DNA from 3 places in the Streptomyces sp. NPDC127097 genome. Region 1 is predicted to be linked to each of the others. Evidence: riboswitches for the same ligand, from Rfam matches in the RefSeq annotation. Region 1 holds a riboswitch; each other region holds the start of a gene.
The links. Region 1 has a riboswitch for S-adenosylmethionine ahead of ACFWJW_RS22105 (amino acid ABC transporter permease). Riboswitches for the same ligand answer to the same signal wherever they lie in the genome.
Positions count from the first base shown of each region.

Region 2: it holds a riboswitch for S-adenosylmethionine, as region 1 does, so the genes downstream of both, ACFWJW_RS30270 (aminotransferase class V-fold PLP-dependent enzyme) here and ACFWJW_RS22105 (amino acid ABC transporter permease) in region 1, are expected to answer to the same signal.
Region 3: it holds a riboswitch for S-adenosylmethionine, as region 1 does, so the genes downstream of both, thrC (threonine synthase) here and ACFWJW_RS22105 (amino acid ABC transporter permease) in region 1, are expected to answer to the same signal.

Region 1 is NZ_JBHXFI010000029.1:40,181-45,536, forward strand. Features, by position in the region: gene ACFWJW_RS22095 (LPXTG cell wall anchor domain-containing protein) at 684-1,322, shown strand; gene ACFWJW_RS22100 (hypothetical protein) at 1,432-2,028, shown strand; SAM riboswitch class IV at 2,236-2,344, shown strand; gene ACFWJW_RS22105 (amino acid ABC transporter permease) at 2,680-3,729, shown strand; gene ACFWJW_RS22110 (amino acid ABC transporter ATP-binding protein) at 3,846-4,649, shown strand; gene ACFWJW_RS22115 (ABC transporter substrate-binding protein) at 4,829-5,356, shown strand, end outside.
Region 2 is NZ_JBHXFI010000054.1:15,549-20,904, forward strand. Features, by position in the region: gene ACFWJW_RS30260 (cytochrome bc complex cytochrome b subunit) at 1-1,098, shown strand, start outside; gene trpD (anthranilate phosphoribosyltransferase) at 1,240-2,304, shown strand; SAM riboswitch class IV at 2,396-2,513, shown strand; gene ACFWJW_RS30270 (aminotransferase class V-fold PLP-dependent enzyme) at 2,684-4,117, shown strand; gene ACFWJW_RS30275 (Lrp/AsnC family transcriptional regulator) at 4,609-4,890, opposite strand; gene ACFWJW_RS30280 (rhomboid family intramembrane serine protease) at 4,887-5,356, opposite strand, start outside.
Region 3 is NZ_JBHXFI010000026.1:107,252-112,607, forward strand. Features, by position in the region: gene ACFWJW_RS20890 (GntR family transcriptional regulator) at 63-818, shown strand; gene ACFWJW_RS20895 (glucosyl-3-phosphoglycerate synthase) at 859-1,821, opposite strand; SAM riboswitch class I at 1,994-2,154, shown strand; gene thrC (threonine synthase) at 2,172-3,455, shown strand; gene ACFWJW_RS20905 (MoaD/ThiS family protein) at 3,538-3,816, shown strand; gene ACFWJW_RS20910 (cold-shock protein) at 4,240-4,443, shown strand; gene groL (chaperonin GroEL) at 4,885-5,356, shown strand, end outside.

The DNA.
Region 1 (5,356 bases):
GCGCTCCCATGCGCCACTTCAGTGACTTGAGTGTGGAACCTTCTCGCAGAGCGAGTCCTCCTACATGAGGCGCAGGTGTGTACATGTACGGCATGTCTGCATGCGCGCTCACGCACACCTGCGTCCTGAACATGACGACGTCAACCTGTGCCGTCCAGGCGGCACTTGGGATACGAAAGGTCTGCTGGATGAAGATTCGCCGCACCCTGACGGCCGCCGCAGCGGCCGCCGTGATAGCGCCCGCCGCCGTACTGGCCGCGCCCGCCGTCGCGTTCGCAACGGAGCCGGTGTCCAAGGCCGGTCCTCGCACGACTGCCTCTTCCGATTCCCCCGATGCCGCAAAACCGGCGGCCCGGCCGGCGGATTCCGCAACGAGCGGCGGCGGAACGGGCAAGCCGGACGAGCCGCGGCACCCGGGCTTAGCCGATGCCGGTGGCCCGGCATCCCAGGACCACGGCGGGGCCGCCCGTCACGCCTCAGGGAAGCCGCCGAAAGCCACCGGGACCGCCGAAGGGACCACTGAGGGGACCACCGGCGCTGGTAGTGCCACCGGTGGAGGCAAGGACGCCGGTGATTCCGATGGTGAGGGTCAGTCCTGCGCGTTCGAGTCCGACCAGTTGCAGGTGGCCGTCCACGGGCTGCCGCGTCAGCTGACTGCGGGCGGCGCCTGGACCCCCTTCTCCATGAAGCTCAGCAACACCACCGGCAAGCCCCTGGGGCAGGTCCTGCCCTTCCTGCGTGTGTCCTCCGCCGAAGATGTCGACCGGCCGTACTGGGAGCTGGAGACCGAGTACCGCGACGCCAAGACGGGGCGATGGAAGACCTTCCATGACGCGGAGCCCGAGGACCTGTTCGGCTTCTTTGACGTCGGTCCGCGCGGCAGCATCACGCTCCAACTGCGCACCCGCGTGGTCAAGGACGCCAAACCCGGCGCCGGGTACGCGCTCGCCGCCGGCGACTACCGCAACCGCGACGGGTCCTGTGGTTCGGCCAAGGAAGCCTGGTACGACTTCACCATCCTCCCCGCGGGCGCGAAGCCGACGCAGTCCCCGACCGCCAAGCCGGATGAACCGGGCAAGCCGGGTGGCACGGCCGAGCCGGGCCAGGGCGCCGCGTCCGGCGGCGGTACGGGTGGTTCCGATTCCTCCGGTGGCCTCAGCCCGCAGGGCGGCGCCCAGCTCGCCGCGACCGGCTCCTCGTCGGCGCTCCCGGCGATCGCTCTCGTCGGCGGTGCCGCGATGGTGGCCGGCGCGGGTGTGGTCATCGGCGTACGCCGCCGGAAGGGCCTGGCCGGTCCGGGCGCCACGGACGTCACCGCGTAGGCCCCACCACTTCTCTAAGAACCTGACAACCCAGGATCCACGGCCTTGGCACTCAATGACGCTGGAAACAAAGGCTCCAAGGGTCCGAAGAACCAGGAAAGAGATCTTCATGAAACTGCGCCGCGCCCTGTCGGCCTCGGCCGTGACGGCCGTCCTGCTCCCCGTGGCGGTGGCCGCCGCGCCCGCTTCCCAGGCGGCCCCTGCTCCGGACACCCCGACGTGTTACGACGTCAGCAACGGGCAGTACCACGACAACACCTTCGTGGGCCGCTCGTTCGGCATACCCAAGTCGATCACTCTCGGCACCCACTGGACGGCCTACACCGCCACGCTCACCAACGCCTCGGCGAAGGAGCTGAAGTCGTTCGAACTCAGCGCCAAGCTGGGCAGTTATGTCTACAACGAGGGCGAGCGCGACCTGAGCCAGTACGGCGATCTTCAGTACTGGGACACCTCGCAGCGCGCCTGGAAGACGCTGCGCCAGGCCAATGGAAACGCCGGCGGCACCATCCCCGGCCCGAAGACGCTGAAGCCCCGCGAGTCCGTCCACATGCAGCTGCGGTTCAGGGTGAGCAAAGACCTGCCCATGAACCAGACGTACGACGCGTTCACCGGCCTCACCGGCACCTTCGTCGACCGCTGGCACGACACGGACTGCACGGCCGACGGCGAGGCCAGCGGCAGTTTCTCCCCCCGCGAGGGCTGAAACCTGCGGGAGGCTGCCGCCGTCGCGACCTGACGGCGGCAGCCCCCCCAGGGCCCGTCTTCGCACGGATCTTGCCCAGCGATTCTGATGTCACGTCCGGACCTCGGCGGCATCCCCCAGGTTCGCCCCGACTCGGTTTTGTCGTCCCACAGGTCGGGCAGGCTTTGACAACCATGTCCGAGATCTGTCTAACTTACGCCGCAGATCGGTCATGAGTGTCAGCGACAAGCCCTGGCTTGCTGACCGGCAACCCTCGCGCCGCGGTGGGGTGCCCCAGGTGAGGACCGGACCGGAAGCCTTTCGGTAAGCGCGAGGCCCCCATGGGGCTGGAACAGTGACGGTGACGGAATGTACGCAGCCTTCGTGACAGCCGCATGGCGGCGTTGCGGCTGCCTGCTGCTGTGCGCGAACCGGTCCGTCGATCTGCTCCGCGTCAACAGCGCACTGTGTACCGGCACTTGCGCCTGCCGCGCCTTCTTCCGAGGCTGACGGCTTTCTGAATCCCTGATGCCACCGCAGTCGCGGTGTGCGTCTTCCTGCCCAGCCCCCGTTCCGCGTGTCCCGTGCGCATCGTCACGCAGAGTCCTGACGGCTCTGTGGTGCCGTTGACGTATCCGTGGTCCGGGGTGTCCGAATTCGCTGGAGCCCTCCATGAGTGAATCCCCCGGCGCTGTGGTATCCCTCGCCTCAGCGCCACCTGCCGACGACGCCCCCGAACCCTCCGCCGAGCCTCGTGCCGCACCTCTTGCCGAGGCCGAACGGCCGGGCGACGACACCGCACCGCGGCCACTGGCGGCACAGCGGGTGCTGCCGCTGCGCAGGCCGGGCCGGTGGATCGCCACGGCGATCGTGCTGGTGCTGGTCGCCCAGATCGCCCACGGGCTGGTGACCAACCCCTTCTATCAGTGGGACCGGTTCCAGTACTGGTTCCTGCGCCCGACGATCCTTGACGGTCTGTTCATCACCCTTGAAGTGACGGCATACAGCGCCGTGCTCGGTCTGCTCGGCGGCATCCTGATCGCCCTGGGCAGGCTCTCCCGGAGCCCGGTGCTGCGGGCGGTCAGCTGGACCTACACCTGGCTGTTCCGTTCGGTTCCGCTGATCGTGGTGCTGCTGTTCCTCTACAACTTCAGCGCGCTGTACAAGACGCTGAGCCTCGGGGTGCCGTTCGGTCCCGCCTTCTTCACCTTCGACGAGTCCCGGCTCGCCACCGACCTCGTCGTCGCGGTCGTCGGACTCAGCCTGAACGAGGCGGCGTACGCGTCCGAGGTGGTGCGGAGCGGCATCCTCGCGGTCGACCAGGGGCAGCACGAGGCGGCATTGGCACTCGGTCTGCCGAAGAGCTATCAGTTCACGAAGATCGTCTTCCCGCAGGCCCTGCGGTCCATCACCCCGAACTACGTCAATCTGCTGATCAATCTGATCAAGAGCACCTCGCTCGTCTTCTATGTGTCGCTGCTCGATCTGTTCGGCTCCGCGCAGAGCATGGGCAGCACCTACCCGGGTGACATCGTCCCGCTGTTGCTGGTCGCCACCGTCTGGTACCTGATCCTCACGAGTGCGGTCTCCGTCGTGCAGTTCTACGTCGAGCGGTACTTCTCCCGGGGCGCGACGCGCACCCTTCCGCCGACGCCGTTGCAGAAGGTGCGGACGGGTCTGCGTGATCTGCGGGCCCGAGCCCGGAGGGAGGCGGCGATATGACCATCGAGACCGCTGAGAGCACCGATTTGACTGAGTTCCCTGACACCACCGACACCACCGATATGACGGACACCACGGACACGACGGACGCGACGGGCGCCACTGACACCACCGAGATGCGGCCTGCTGCGGTCGAGGTTCACGGTGTGCACAAGTGGTACGGCGCTCACCGGGTGCTGGACGGCGTCGAGTTGATCGTGCGGCCGGGCGAGGTCACCGTGATTCTCGGGCCGTCCGGGTCCGGCAAGTCCACCCTGCTGCGGGTGATCAACCACCTGGAGAAGCCCGAGGTCGGGTACGTCAGCGTGAACGGTGAGCTGATCGGCGTACGCCGGCACGGCGGGCGCAGCGCGGCGGGGGCCGCGCCGGCCGCGGGCCGGGCGAGGCTCAAGGAGTTGAGCGAACGGGTCATCCTGGGCCAGCGCAGCCGGATCGGCTTCGTGTTCCAGAACTTCAACCTCTTCCCGCACCTGACCGCGCTGGACAACGTGGCCGCCGCTCCCGTGGCCACCGGGAAGCTGACCAAGCCCGAGGCGCAGGAGCTGGCCCGCGAACTGCTCGGTCGGGTGGGCCTGGCCGAGAAGGCCGGCGCCTATCCGCGCCAGCTGTCCGGCGGCCAGCAGCAGAGGGTGGCCATCGCCCGCGCCCTCGCCCTGCGGCCGGGGGTCATCCTCTTCGACGAACCCACCTCCGCGCTCGATCCCGAACTGGTCGGCGAGGTGCTGGCCGTCATCAAGGACCTGGCCACCAGCGGCACCACGCTCATCATCGTCACCCACGAGATCGGCTTCGCGCGTGAGGTCGCCGACCGGATCGTCTTCCTCGACGAGGGCCGGATCGTCGAACAGGGCCCGCCCAGCGTGGTGCTGGATCACCCGGAACACGAGCGGACCAGGGACTTCCTGAGCAAGGTGCTCTGACCCCGCCGTTCGGCCCACTGCCCGCCGCCCGCCCGGGCTCGCGTACCCCCACACCACCGAAGAACCGCCCCCACACACCGCCGAAGAACAACCCCCAACACGCACCGAAGAACCCCCCACCCGTCACCCGAAGAACAAGCAACACGCCACCACAACCGCTCACCCAATCAAGGACAGCCATGCGCACCCTCAGCCTCCGCAGCAGACTCCTCCGCGGCCTCACCGCGGGCACCACCGTCGCCGCCCTCGCCACCGGCCTCGCCGCCTGCGGGGGTAACAGCGACGCGGCCGGCACGTCCGACGGCAAGCCGTCCGGGACGGTCACCGTGGGGGCCCTTTCCAACGGTGCCGCCAAGGAGACCGAGCTCAAGGTCTCCGAGGTCAAGTCCATCAGCGGCAAGCTGCCCAAGCCGATCGCCAAGAAGGGCAAGCTGGTCATCGGCGTCGGCGCCCTGCCCACCGGCTCCGTGCCGCTGAACTTCGTCGGCGACGACCAGAAGACGCTCACCGGAGCCGAGCCCGACTTCGGCCGGCTGGTGGCCGCGGTCCTCGGCCTCAAGCCCGAGCTGAAGAACGTCACCTGGGAGAACCTGTTCGTCGGCATCGACAGCGGCAAGGTCGATGCGGCCTTCTCCAACGTCACCGACACCGAGGAGCGCAAGAAGAAGTACGAGTTCGCCACCTACCGGCAGGACAACCTGGGGTTC
Region 2 (5,356 bases), on a different contig from region 1:
CGGTTCATCGAGGGCGTCATCCTGGCGATGCCGCTGGTCGGTTCGTACCTTCAGTTCTTCATCTTCGGCGGGGAGTTCCCGGGGCACGACATCATCCCGCGGTTCTTCACGGTGCACGTCCTGCTGCTGCCGGGCATCATGCTCGGCCTGCTGGTGGCGCACCTGATCCTGGTCTTCTACCACAAGCACACGCAGTTCCCGGGTGCCGGCAAGACCAACAACAACGTCGTGGGCATGCCGCTGCTGCCGGTCTACATGGCCAAGGCCGGAGGCTTCTTCTTCCTGGTCTTCGGTGTGATCTCGGTGATCGCCGCGATCGCCAGCATCAACCCGGTGTGGGCGATCGGCCCCTACCGGCCCGACCAGGTGTCCACCGGCGCCCAGCCCGACTGGTACATGGGCTTCGCCGAGGGTCTGGTGCGTGTCATGCCGGGCTGGGAGTGGAACTTCTGGGGCCACACCCTCAACTTCGGTGTGCTGATCCCGATCCTGGTCTTCCCGCTGGTCCTGGTCGCGATCGCGGTCTACCCGTTCATCGAGTCCTGGGTCAAGGGCGACAAGCGCGAGCACCACATCCTGGACCGCCCGCGCAACGTCCCGACCCGTACCGGCTTCGGTGTCGCCTGGCTCGTCGCGTACTTCGTGATGCTGATCGGTGGCGGTAACGACCTGTGGGCGACGCACTTCCACCTGTCGATCAACTCGATCACCTGGTTCGTGCGGATCGCGTTCTTCGTCGGACCGGTGCTGGCCTTCATCGCCACCAAGCGGATCTGCCTGGGCCTTCAGCGGCGCGACAAGGACAAGGTGCTGCACGGCCGCGAGTCCGGCATCATCAAGCGCCTGCCGCACGGTGAGTTCATCGAGGTCCACGAGCCGCTCGACCAGGAGCAGCTGCACCTGCTCACGCAGCACGAGCAGCCCGCGCCGCTCGAGCTGGGCCCGGAGGTCGACGAGAACGGTGTGGAGCGCAAGCTGTCGCGCTCGCAGAAGCTGCGCGCCAAGCTCTCCAAGGCTTACTACGGCGAGGACAACGTCATCCCGAAGGCCACGGTCGAGGAGTACAAGGAGATCAGCAGCGGCCACGGCCACCACTGATCACCGCAGCGCTTCCTGGCGCACCGTAGGTAGTACGCCACCCAGAGGGCCCCGTCCGTTTGATCGGACGGGGCCCTCCGGCGTGTCCGGCGGCTCGATAGGGTGACGGCATAGGCAGGACACAATCCAGGAGAGTGGACCATGAACGTTGTGACCCCGGTTGGCGGCGACAGCGTGGCGGCCCACACCTGGCCGGAGCTCCTCAACGCCCTGCTCGCCGGCCGCGACCTCAGCGCGGACGACACCGCCTGGGCGATGGACAAGATCATGCGGGGCGAGGCCAGCGACGCCCAGATCGCCGGCTTCGCGGTGGCCCTGCGCGCCAAGGGCGAGACCGTCGCCGAGATCTCCGGCCTGGTGCGCACCATGTACGCGCACGCCCGGCTGATCGAGGTCCCCGGTCCCAGCGTCGACATCGTCGGCACCGGCGGTGACGGCGCCAAGACCGTCAACATCTCCACGATGTCCTCGATCGTGGTCGCCGGCACCGGTGCCAAGGTCGTCAAGCACGGCAACCGCGCCGCCTCCTCGGCCAGCGGCGCCTCCGACGTCCTGGAGAAGCTCGGCGTCAATCTCGACCTCACCCCGCAGCGGGTCACCGAGGTCGCCCGGGAAGCGGGCATCACCTTCTGCTTCGCGGTGAAGTTCCACCCCTCGCTGCGGCACGTCGCCAACGCGCGGGCCCAGCTCGGCATCCGTACCACCTTCAACGTGCTCGGCCCGCTGACCAACCCCGCGAAGGTCCGCGCCCAGGCGACCGGTGTCGCGGACGCCCGGATGGCGCCGATCCTGGCGGGGGTGCTCGCCGAGCGCGGCTCGTCGGCGCTGGTGTTCCGCGGCGACGACGGCCTGGACGAGCTGACCACGACCGCGACCTCCCGGGTGTGGATCGTCCGGGACGGCACGGTGCGCGAGGAGTCCTTCGACCCCCGGGACGTGGGCATCCCCCTGGTGCCGGTGGAGGCGCTGCGCGGCGCGGACGCCTCGTACAACGCGGATGTGGCCCGCCGGCTGCTGGACGGGGAGACCGGCCCGGTGCGGGACGCGGTGCTGCTGAACGCCGCGGCGGCGCTGGTCGCCCTGGAGCCGGCGGACGCCCCGCTGGCCGAGCAGATCCGGGCCGGGATCGAGCGCGCCGCCGCCTCGGTCGACTCCGGCGCGGCCAAGCGGGCGCTGGAGCGCTGGGTGGCCGCCAGCAACACATGAGCGCGCGGTAACGCAGGGTGTGACGCAAGGCCCCGTCCGTCATATGGACCGGGCCTTGCGCCTCTTTGCCCGTGTGGCATGATTCTGCCCAGGTCACGAGTGACAGCGATGCAGGCCCCGGCCCGCTGTCCGGCAACCCTCCTTCCGTGGCGGGGTGCCCCGGGTGATGACCAGGCCGTAGGCAGCGAGGTCTGCGGCAAGCGCGGATCCCTCGCCAGGGATCCTGGTCCCCGAGGGAGAACTTCCGTGAATCAGCGAATGCGATAGGGCCCGACGGCCCCTTTCCCGCATCCCTTTTTCCTTTCCGCCGCGGTGCCCCGGCGCGCCCTCCCGCACCCCCGCACGCGGCGAATTCGCTTACCTCTCACGGGAGTTCGCCATGTCTGTTTCCGCCGTTGCCGCCGACCGCTCCGTCTGTGCCCCGCTGCCGGTTCTCGGCCGGGATGTCCTCGTCCCGCTCGTGACCGGCGGCGAGGTCGACTACGCCGCGCTGGACTACGCCGCCAGCGCCCCCGCCCTCCAGCGGGTCTGGGACGACGTGGCGGCCTACGCCCCGTACTACGGCAGCGTGCACCGCGGCGCCGGATACCTCTCGCAGCTGTCCACCGACCTCTTCGAGAACAGCCGCCGCACCATCGCCGAGTTCCTCGGCTGCCGCATCGAAGGGGGCCCGGGCGAAGCCCGGTCCGGCAAGGGCGGTGGTGGGCGACGGGAGGGCGACCAGGTCGTCTTCACCCGCTCCACCACCGACTCGCTGAACCTGCTCGCCGCCGTACTCCCCGAGAACACCCGGGTGTTCGTCTTCGAGACCGAGCACCACGCCTCGCTGCTGCCGTGGGAGCAGCGCTCCGACGTCGAGGTCACCTACCTCAACGCACCGCGCACCCCGCAACAGGCCGTGGACACCCTGGAGAAGGCGCTGGCCACCCGCGAGCCCTACGGTCCGGCGCTGGTCTGCGTGACCGGTGCGTCGAATGTGACCGGTGAGCTGTGGCCGGTGCGGGAGCTGGCGGCCGCCGCGCATGCGCACGGCGCCCGGATCGTGCTGGACGCGGCACAGCTCGTCCCGCACCACCCGGTGGACCTCGCCGAGCTGGACGTGGACTGGGTCGCGTTCTCCGGCCACAAGCTCTACGCGCCGTTCGGCGCCGGGGTGCTGGCCGGCCGCGCGGACTGGCTGCGGGACGCCGCGCCGTACCTGGCCGGCGGCGGCGCCAGCCGCAAGGTCTCCCGGCGCACGGACGGCGGGGTGGACGTCGAGTGGCACACCACCGCGGCCCGGCACGAGGCCGGTTCGCCCAACGTCATCGGCGCCTACGCCATCGCCTCGGCCTGCCAGGCCCTGACCGAGGCCGGCTTCGACGCCCTGGTCGCCCGCGAACAGGAGCTGATCGCCCGCCTCCGCGCCGGCCTGGCCGAGGTACCCGAGGTGAACGTGCTCTCCCTCTTCGGCGAGGACGCGGCACGCGTCGGCGTCCTCTCCTTCGTCGTCGAAGGCTGGAACAGCTCCCACTTCGCCGCCGCCCTGTCGGCCGAGTACGGCATCGGCGTCCGCGACGGCCTCTTCTGCGCCCACCCCCTCGTCCGCACCCTCCTCGGCAGCGAGCCCCAGGACCCCGGCGAGTGCGGCGCCCCCGAGGCGGCCCCCGGCGAGAAGTCCCTCAACGCCATCCGCGTCAGTTTCGGCGCCGGCACGCCCGATGAGCATGTCGACCGCTTCCTCGAAGCGGTCAAGGAGTTGGTGACGAACGGCGCCCGCTGGAACTACCAGACGGAGGACGGCCGTTGCGTCCCCGCGCGAAGCGCGGATTGATTCCCACGTTTTTGGCTTTCCGCTGCGCTTTGCCTTTGGCCCACGTTTTCGGCTGTCCCGCCGTGGGTGTTGCTCGCCGTTGCTCCCCCACTGCCTGAAGGGCGTGGGAGGTACCCCCAGCGGCGGGCGGGGTCCGCTGCGCGGGGCTGTCGGGTGCGGTGACGGGTGGGAAAAACCTTGGCGAGGGACCGGTAAGTGGTCCGGTGCGGCTCGTAGATCACATGCAATGGGCACGGGCACGGGCACGGCGCGGGCTTCGGCATGGTCAGGGGCATGGGTGGCCCGCCCCCACCCACCGTCACTCACTCCCCCAACGGGAGGGGACGGGCCGGAGGGGGCTGGTGTGTGGACGTAAAGCGAAGCAGTCCACACACCAGGCCCCGGAGGCCCGTCACCGCACCCACAGCCCCGCGCAGCGGACCGGCCCGCCGCAGGCGCAACGGCGAGCAACACCCACGGCGGGACAGCCGAAAACGTGGGAAAAAGACGGGCTAGGCCTCCAGCCCGATCGCAAAGGCGGCCTCAAGGTCATGCTGGCTATACGTGCGGAACGCGATATGCGTCTCCGTGGAGGCGACGCCGGGGACCTTGCTGATGCGGCCGGGGATGACGTCCGCGAGGTCGTCGTGGGCGGCGACGCGGACCATCGCGATGAGGTCGTGGGCGCCGGTGACCGAGTAGACCTCGCTGACGCCGTCCAGCGCGGCGATCTTTTCGGCGATCTCCGGGATCTGGTCCACGTTGGTCTTGATGAGCACGATCGACGTGATCACGGCTGGCTCTCTTCCTCGGTCGCCCGGTCGTTCGCCCTGGTGGCCCCCACACTATCCCTCCCGTAGCGGGCCCATGCGTAGAGGAAGCCGAGGGCGAAGCCGATGACATGGGCGAGGTAGGCGACGCCCGGTCCGCGGGGGTCGTCCTGTGCGGCCTGCCACTGGAGGACGAACCAGAACAGCAGGACGAGCCAGGCGGGGAAGCGCAGCGGCAGGAAGAACAGGAACGGGAAGAGGCTGGTGACCCGGGCCGTCGGGAACAGGTAGAGGAAGGCGCCCAGTACGCCGGAGATCGAGCCGGAGGCGCCGACCAGGGTCTGGCCCGAGTCGGCGTGGGCGGCCGCGTAGCCGAGCAGCGCCAGGTAGCCGATGATGAGGTAGAAGGCGGTGAACGGCAGCCGGCCCATGCGCGCCTCGGCCATCGCGCCGAAGACGTAGAGAAACAGTATGTTGCCGAGCAGGTGCA
Region 3 (5,356 bases), on a different contig from region 1:
AGGCGCCGGCGCTCGAACAGATCTCTAGGATGTCTGGAGATCGCCAGGAGGGATGCGTCGCCATGGCCGCACAGGAGAGCTCGCCGCCCAAGTACCGCCGGATTGCCGACGCGCTCAAGCAGGCGATCGCGGCGGGGGAGTTCCGGCCCGGCGACCGGCTGCCGGGCGAGAACGACCTGATGGACCGGCATGGCGTGGCGCGGATGACGGCACGACAGGCGCTCGGTGTGCTCACGTCGGAGGGGCTTGCCGAGGCCCGCAAGGGCGCCGGAGTTTTCGTGCGGGACTTCCAGCCGATCCGGCGCCGGGGTGTGCCGCGACTGGCGCGGGAACAGTGGGGTGAAGGGCGGTCGGTCTGGTCGGCCGATGTCCCGGACCGTGACCTGGTGGTGGACGAGGTCACGGTGGACGAGGAGTCGGCCGCTGAAACCGTCGCGGCGCGACTGGATATAGCTCCTGGAGATGCCGTGATCGTGCGGCGCCGCCGCTTCGTGCTCGATGGCAAGCCGGTGCTGCTGTCCGCCTCCTACCTCCCCGCCGCGCTGGTCGCGGGCTCGGCGATCACGCGGCCGGACACCGGGGCGGGTGGCACGTATGCCCGGCTCGCCGAGCTGGGCGCGGCTCCCGCGCGTTTCCGGGAAGAGGTGCGCTCCCGTATGCCGGCGCCGGAGGAGGCCGACCGGCTGCGCCTCCCGGCGGGCACGCCCGTCATCCTCATCAGCCGCACGGCCATCACCGCGGACGGCCGCACGGTCGAGGTCAACGAGATGATCCTCGATTCGTCCGCCTACGTGCTGGAGTACGACTTCGACGCCTGAGGGCTCACGTACGCCTGACGGCTCGCGTCGGTCTCACGGCTCACGCCGCCCGGCGGGCCGCGTACTCCGGGATTTCGGCCATCGGGGGGCGCTCCTCGGTGTCCACCTCCGTCGTGCGCGGTACGAAGCCTTGCTCCCCGCGGTCGAACTGGGTGAGCCGCGGGCGGATCAAGTGGCCGCGGGTCAGGCGTAGTTGTGCGGTCCGGTAGATGGCGGCGGCCATCCGGCCCAGCGCCTGGCCGTCCTGATGACGGTGCTTGCGCACGCCGACGTCCACCTGGGCGAGGGCGTCGAGGCCGACGGTGTGCAGGGAGTCGACGAGCAGGCCGAGCTCCACGCCGTAGCCGACCGGGAACGGCAGCCGCTCCAGGAGGGAGCGGCGGGCGGCGTACTCGCCGCCCAGGGGCTGGACGAAGCCGGCCAGCTGCGGCCAGTGGAGGTTGAGCAGGGGGCGGGCGACCAGCTCGGTGACCCGGCCGCCCTGGCCGGCCCCGGCACCTTCGGCGCCGGTCTCCAGGGGTCGGTCGTACATCGCCTTCACGAACTGGATGTCCGGGTCCGTCAGCAGCGGGCCGACGATCCCGGAGACGAAGGCGGCGGAGAATTCGCGCAGGTCGGCGTCGATGAAGCAGATGATGTCGCCGGTGGTGGCCAGGAGGGAGCGCCAGAGCACCTCGCCCTTGCCGGGCAGCGCGGGCAGCCGGGGCAGGATGCTGTCGCGGGGCACCACCCGCGCGCCGGCCGCCGCCGCGACCTCGGCGGTGCGGTCACTGGAGCCGGAGTCCAGCACCACCAGCTCGTCGACGAGGGGCACGGCCTCGGTCATCAGCTCGGCCCGGATCACCGCCACGATCGCCCCGACCGTGGCCTCCTCGTCGAGCGCGGGCAGTACGACACTGACCGTACGGCCCGTCTGGCGCTTCGCCTCCAGCAGCTGCCCCAGCGGGCGGTCAGCGGCGGACCAGGAGTGGCTGGTCAGCCAGCTCTCGACCTCTTCCAGCACGTCTACGACTCCTCGGTCACCGCCCGAACGGCGGCCTGTGTGATCCATCTCGCGGTTCGGACGACTATCTCAACTGTCAGTGCCTTCGGTTACAGTCTTGAACAACGCGGATGACCGTCGCATGTCGGGGTCGCCGCGCCACAAACGCCTGGGTTTCGGCCCAGCGCCATACCGCTCATCCAGAGGGGCAGAGGGATACGGCCCGTTGAAGCCCCGGCAACCCTCCAGCCGGTCTTGCCGCCAGGACGCTGACGTCCCGCGCGCGTGAGGCTCCCGGCTAGGGAAGGTGCCAAATCCGTCTCGTGGCGAGATTCGCCGCGAGGAAGATGAGGAGAAAGGGCCTCGCCTCCATGGCTGTGCAAGTCACCGAAAACACCCCCACCGTCGCTCTGGGCCCCGCCGCAGCCCTGTCCTGCCGCGAGTGCGGACAGCGCTTCCCGCTCGGCCCGATCTTCGCGTGCCAGGAATGTTTCGGGCCGCTCGAAGTCGCCTACGACCTGCCGAGCGGCGATCCCGAGGGCCTGCGGAAGCAGATCGAGGCCGGTCCGGACAACATCTGGCGCTACGCCCCGCTGCTGCCCGTCCCCACCGACGTGGCCGACAAGCCCAATCTCAACCCGGGCTTCACCAAGCTCGTCAAGGCCGACAACCTCGCCCGTGAGCTGGGCGTCACCGGTGGTCTGTACGTCAAGGACGACTCCGGCAACCCGACGCACTCCTTCAAGGACCGCGTCGTGGCGATCGCCGTCGAGGCCGCCCGCGCCTTCGGCTTCACCACCCTCTCCTGCTCCTCCACCGGCAACCTCGCCGGTGCGGTCGGCGCCGCGGCGCGCCGCGCCGGATTCGAGTCCTGCGTGTTCATCCCGCACGACCTGGAGGCCGGCAAGGTCGTCATGGCCGCGGTCTACGGCGGCGACCTGGTCGGCATCGAGGGCAACTACGACGACGTCAACCGCTTCTGCTCCGAGCTCATCGGCGACCCGCTGGGCGAGGGCTGGGGCTTCGTCAACGTCAATCTGCGGCCGTACTACGGCGAGGGCTCCAAGACCCTCGCGTACGAGATCTGCGAGCAGCTGGGCTGGCAGCTCCCGGACCAGATCGTCATCCCGATCGCGTCCGGCTCGCAGCTCACCAAGATCGACAAGGGGCTCAAGGAGCTGATCGCCCTCGGCCTGGTCGAGGACAAGCCGTACAAGATCTTCGGCGCCCAGGCGGAGGGCTGCTCGCCGGTGTCGGCGGCCTTCAAGGCCGGGCACGACGTGGTCCGGCCCCAGAAGCCGAACACCATCGCCAAGTCGCTGGCGATCGGCAACCCGGCCGACGGGCCGTATGTGCTCGACATCGCGCGCCGTACGGGCGGTGCCGTGGAGGATGTCAACGACGAGCAGGTCGTGGACGCGATCAAGCTGCTGGCCAGGACGGAAGGCATCTTCGCGGAGACCGCGGGCGGCGTGACCGTCGGCGTGACCAAGAAGCTGATCGAGGACGGCGTGCTCGACCCGTCCCTGACCACCGTCGTCCTGAACACCGGTGACGGCCTCAAGACACTCGACGCGGTCGCCCCCACCTCCGGGCCCACGGCCACGATCCGTCCGAACCTGGACGCGTTCCGCGCGGCCGGCCTGGCCCGCTGAGCCGCCGGCCCGTCCGGCATCCGGCGGACGAGGCCGCGACCGGCCCCCGAACTCGTACTCCGTACCCCTGGAAGGCAGAACCATGAGCGTCAAGGTCCGCATCCCCACCATCCTCCGCACGTACACCGGTGGCCAGGCCGAGGTCCCCGCCGAGGGCGCGACCCTCTCCGAGGTGATCGCCGACCTGGAGCAGAACCACCAGGGCATCGCGGCCCGTGTGCTGGACGACGCCGGCAAGCTGCGCCGTTTCGTGAACGTGTACGTCAACGACGACGATGTGCGCTTCGAGCAGGGCCTGGAGACGCCCACCCCGGACGGCGCGGGTATCTCGATCATCCCGGCGGTGGCCGGCGGCTGCTGATTTGCGCCAACTCTTCTCCTGCATGACCGGAATTGCCCCGTCCGCCGGAAAGCGGACGGGGCAATTCCATGTTGTGAAAGGAGATACTATTGGGGCGATCCCCCTCCGGATATCACCCTGCGCGTGCCGAACGCATATGTGTTCGCGATCAGTTGTGGCCAAAGTGTGGGCGGTATTTGTCGCCTAGGTGCCCTATGCCCGGCCCGACTTGCCCTGGAGAACTGGGATTTCGCCGCATATTGCCGATTCTTCGGCGCCGGATTTCTCGTCCGATTGACCTGTTGCTCTGGGCATCTGTGCAGATACATTCAGCGGCGGTCGACGCGTTCCGGCGCACACCCCACGGGCCTTTCGCGGGGTGAGGTCTGACCCGGGTCCGCGGAGTGCGGTCCTGCGCAAGGGCCAGTAATAGGGGAGTTAGGCATGGCTCAGGGCACCGTCAAGTGGTTCAACGCGGAGAAGGGGTACGGCTTCATCGCGGTCGACGGTGGTGCGGATGTTTTCGTCCACTACAGCGCGATCCAGATGGACGGCTACCGCACCCTTGAGGAGGGTCAGCGGGTCGAGTTCGAGATCTCGCAGGGCCAGAAGGGGCCGCAGGCGGACATGGTCCGGGTGGCCGGCTGAGGCGCCGACCGACTGCTGCGTGAGGAAGGCCCGTATCCCTGAGGGGGGTACGGGCCTTCGGCATGCTGCCGGACGGGCGGGCCGCGCGGCCGCGGGGTGGATGCGCCCCAACTTGTCACTTGGCCGTCAGCCCACGGGAAGGCGCCCTCGAAGTCGTTCTGCGTGCGACCGCCACACCCCGCCGATGCCCGTTCAAGCGGCTTGCGCCCACCCGTCGCCCGACCGCCACCCCTCAATGACGCCCTTCGGGCGGCTTGCACTCTCTTACCCCGAGTGCTAATCATTGCGTTAGCACTCTCCCAGTGAGAGTGACAAAGAAGGACCGGGTCGGCGAGGCCCGCGGATCGGTGGGGCAAGGAACCACACAGGTCCGTAGGTCGTCCGTCGCGGGCGCCAGCGCGGTCCGGAGCAATCCACCCCAGTCCGGGAGGACCACTTCACATGGCCAAGATCATCGCGTTCGACGAGGAGGCACGGCGCGGTCTCGAGCGCGGGATGAACCAGCTCGCCGACGCCGTCAAGGTCACCCTCGGCCCCAAGGGCCGTAACGTCGTCCTCGAGAAGAAGTGGGGCGCCCCCACGATCACCAACGATGGTGTGTCCATCGCCAAGGAGATCGAGCTCGAGGACCCGTACGAGAAGATCGGCGCCGAGCTGGTCAAGGAGGTCGCGAAGAAGACGGACGACGTCGCCGGTGACGGCACGACGACCGCGACCGTCCTGGCCCAGGCTCTGGTCCGCGAGGGCCTGCGCAACGTCGCCGCCGGCGCCAACCCGATGGCCCTCAAGCGCGGTATCGAGCGCGCCGTCGAGGCCGTCTCCGCCGCCCTGCTGGAGCAGGCCAAGGACGTGGAGACCAAGGAGCAGATCGCTTCGACCGCCTCCATCTCCGCCGCTGACACCCAGATCGGTG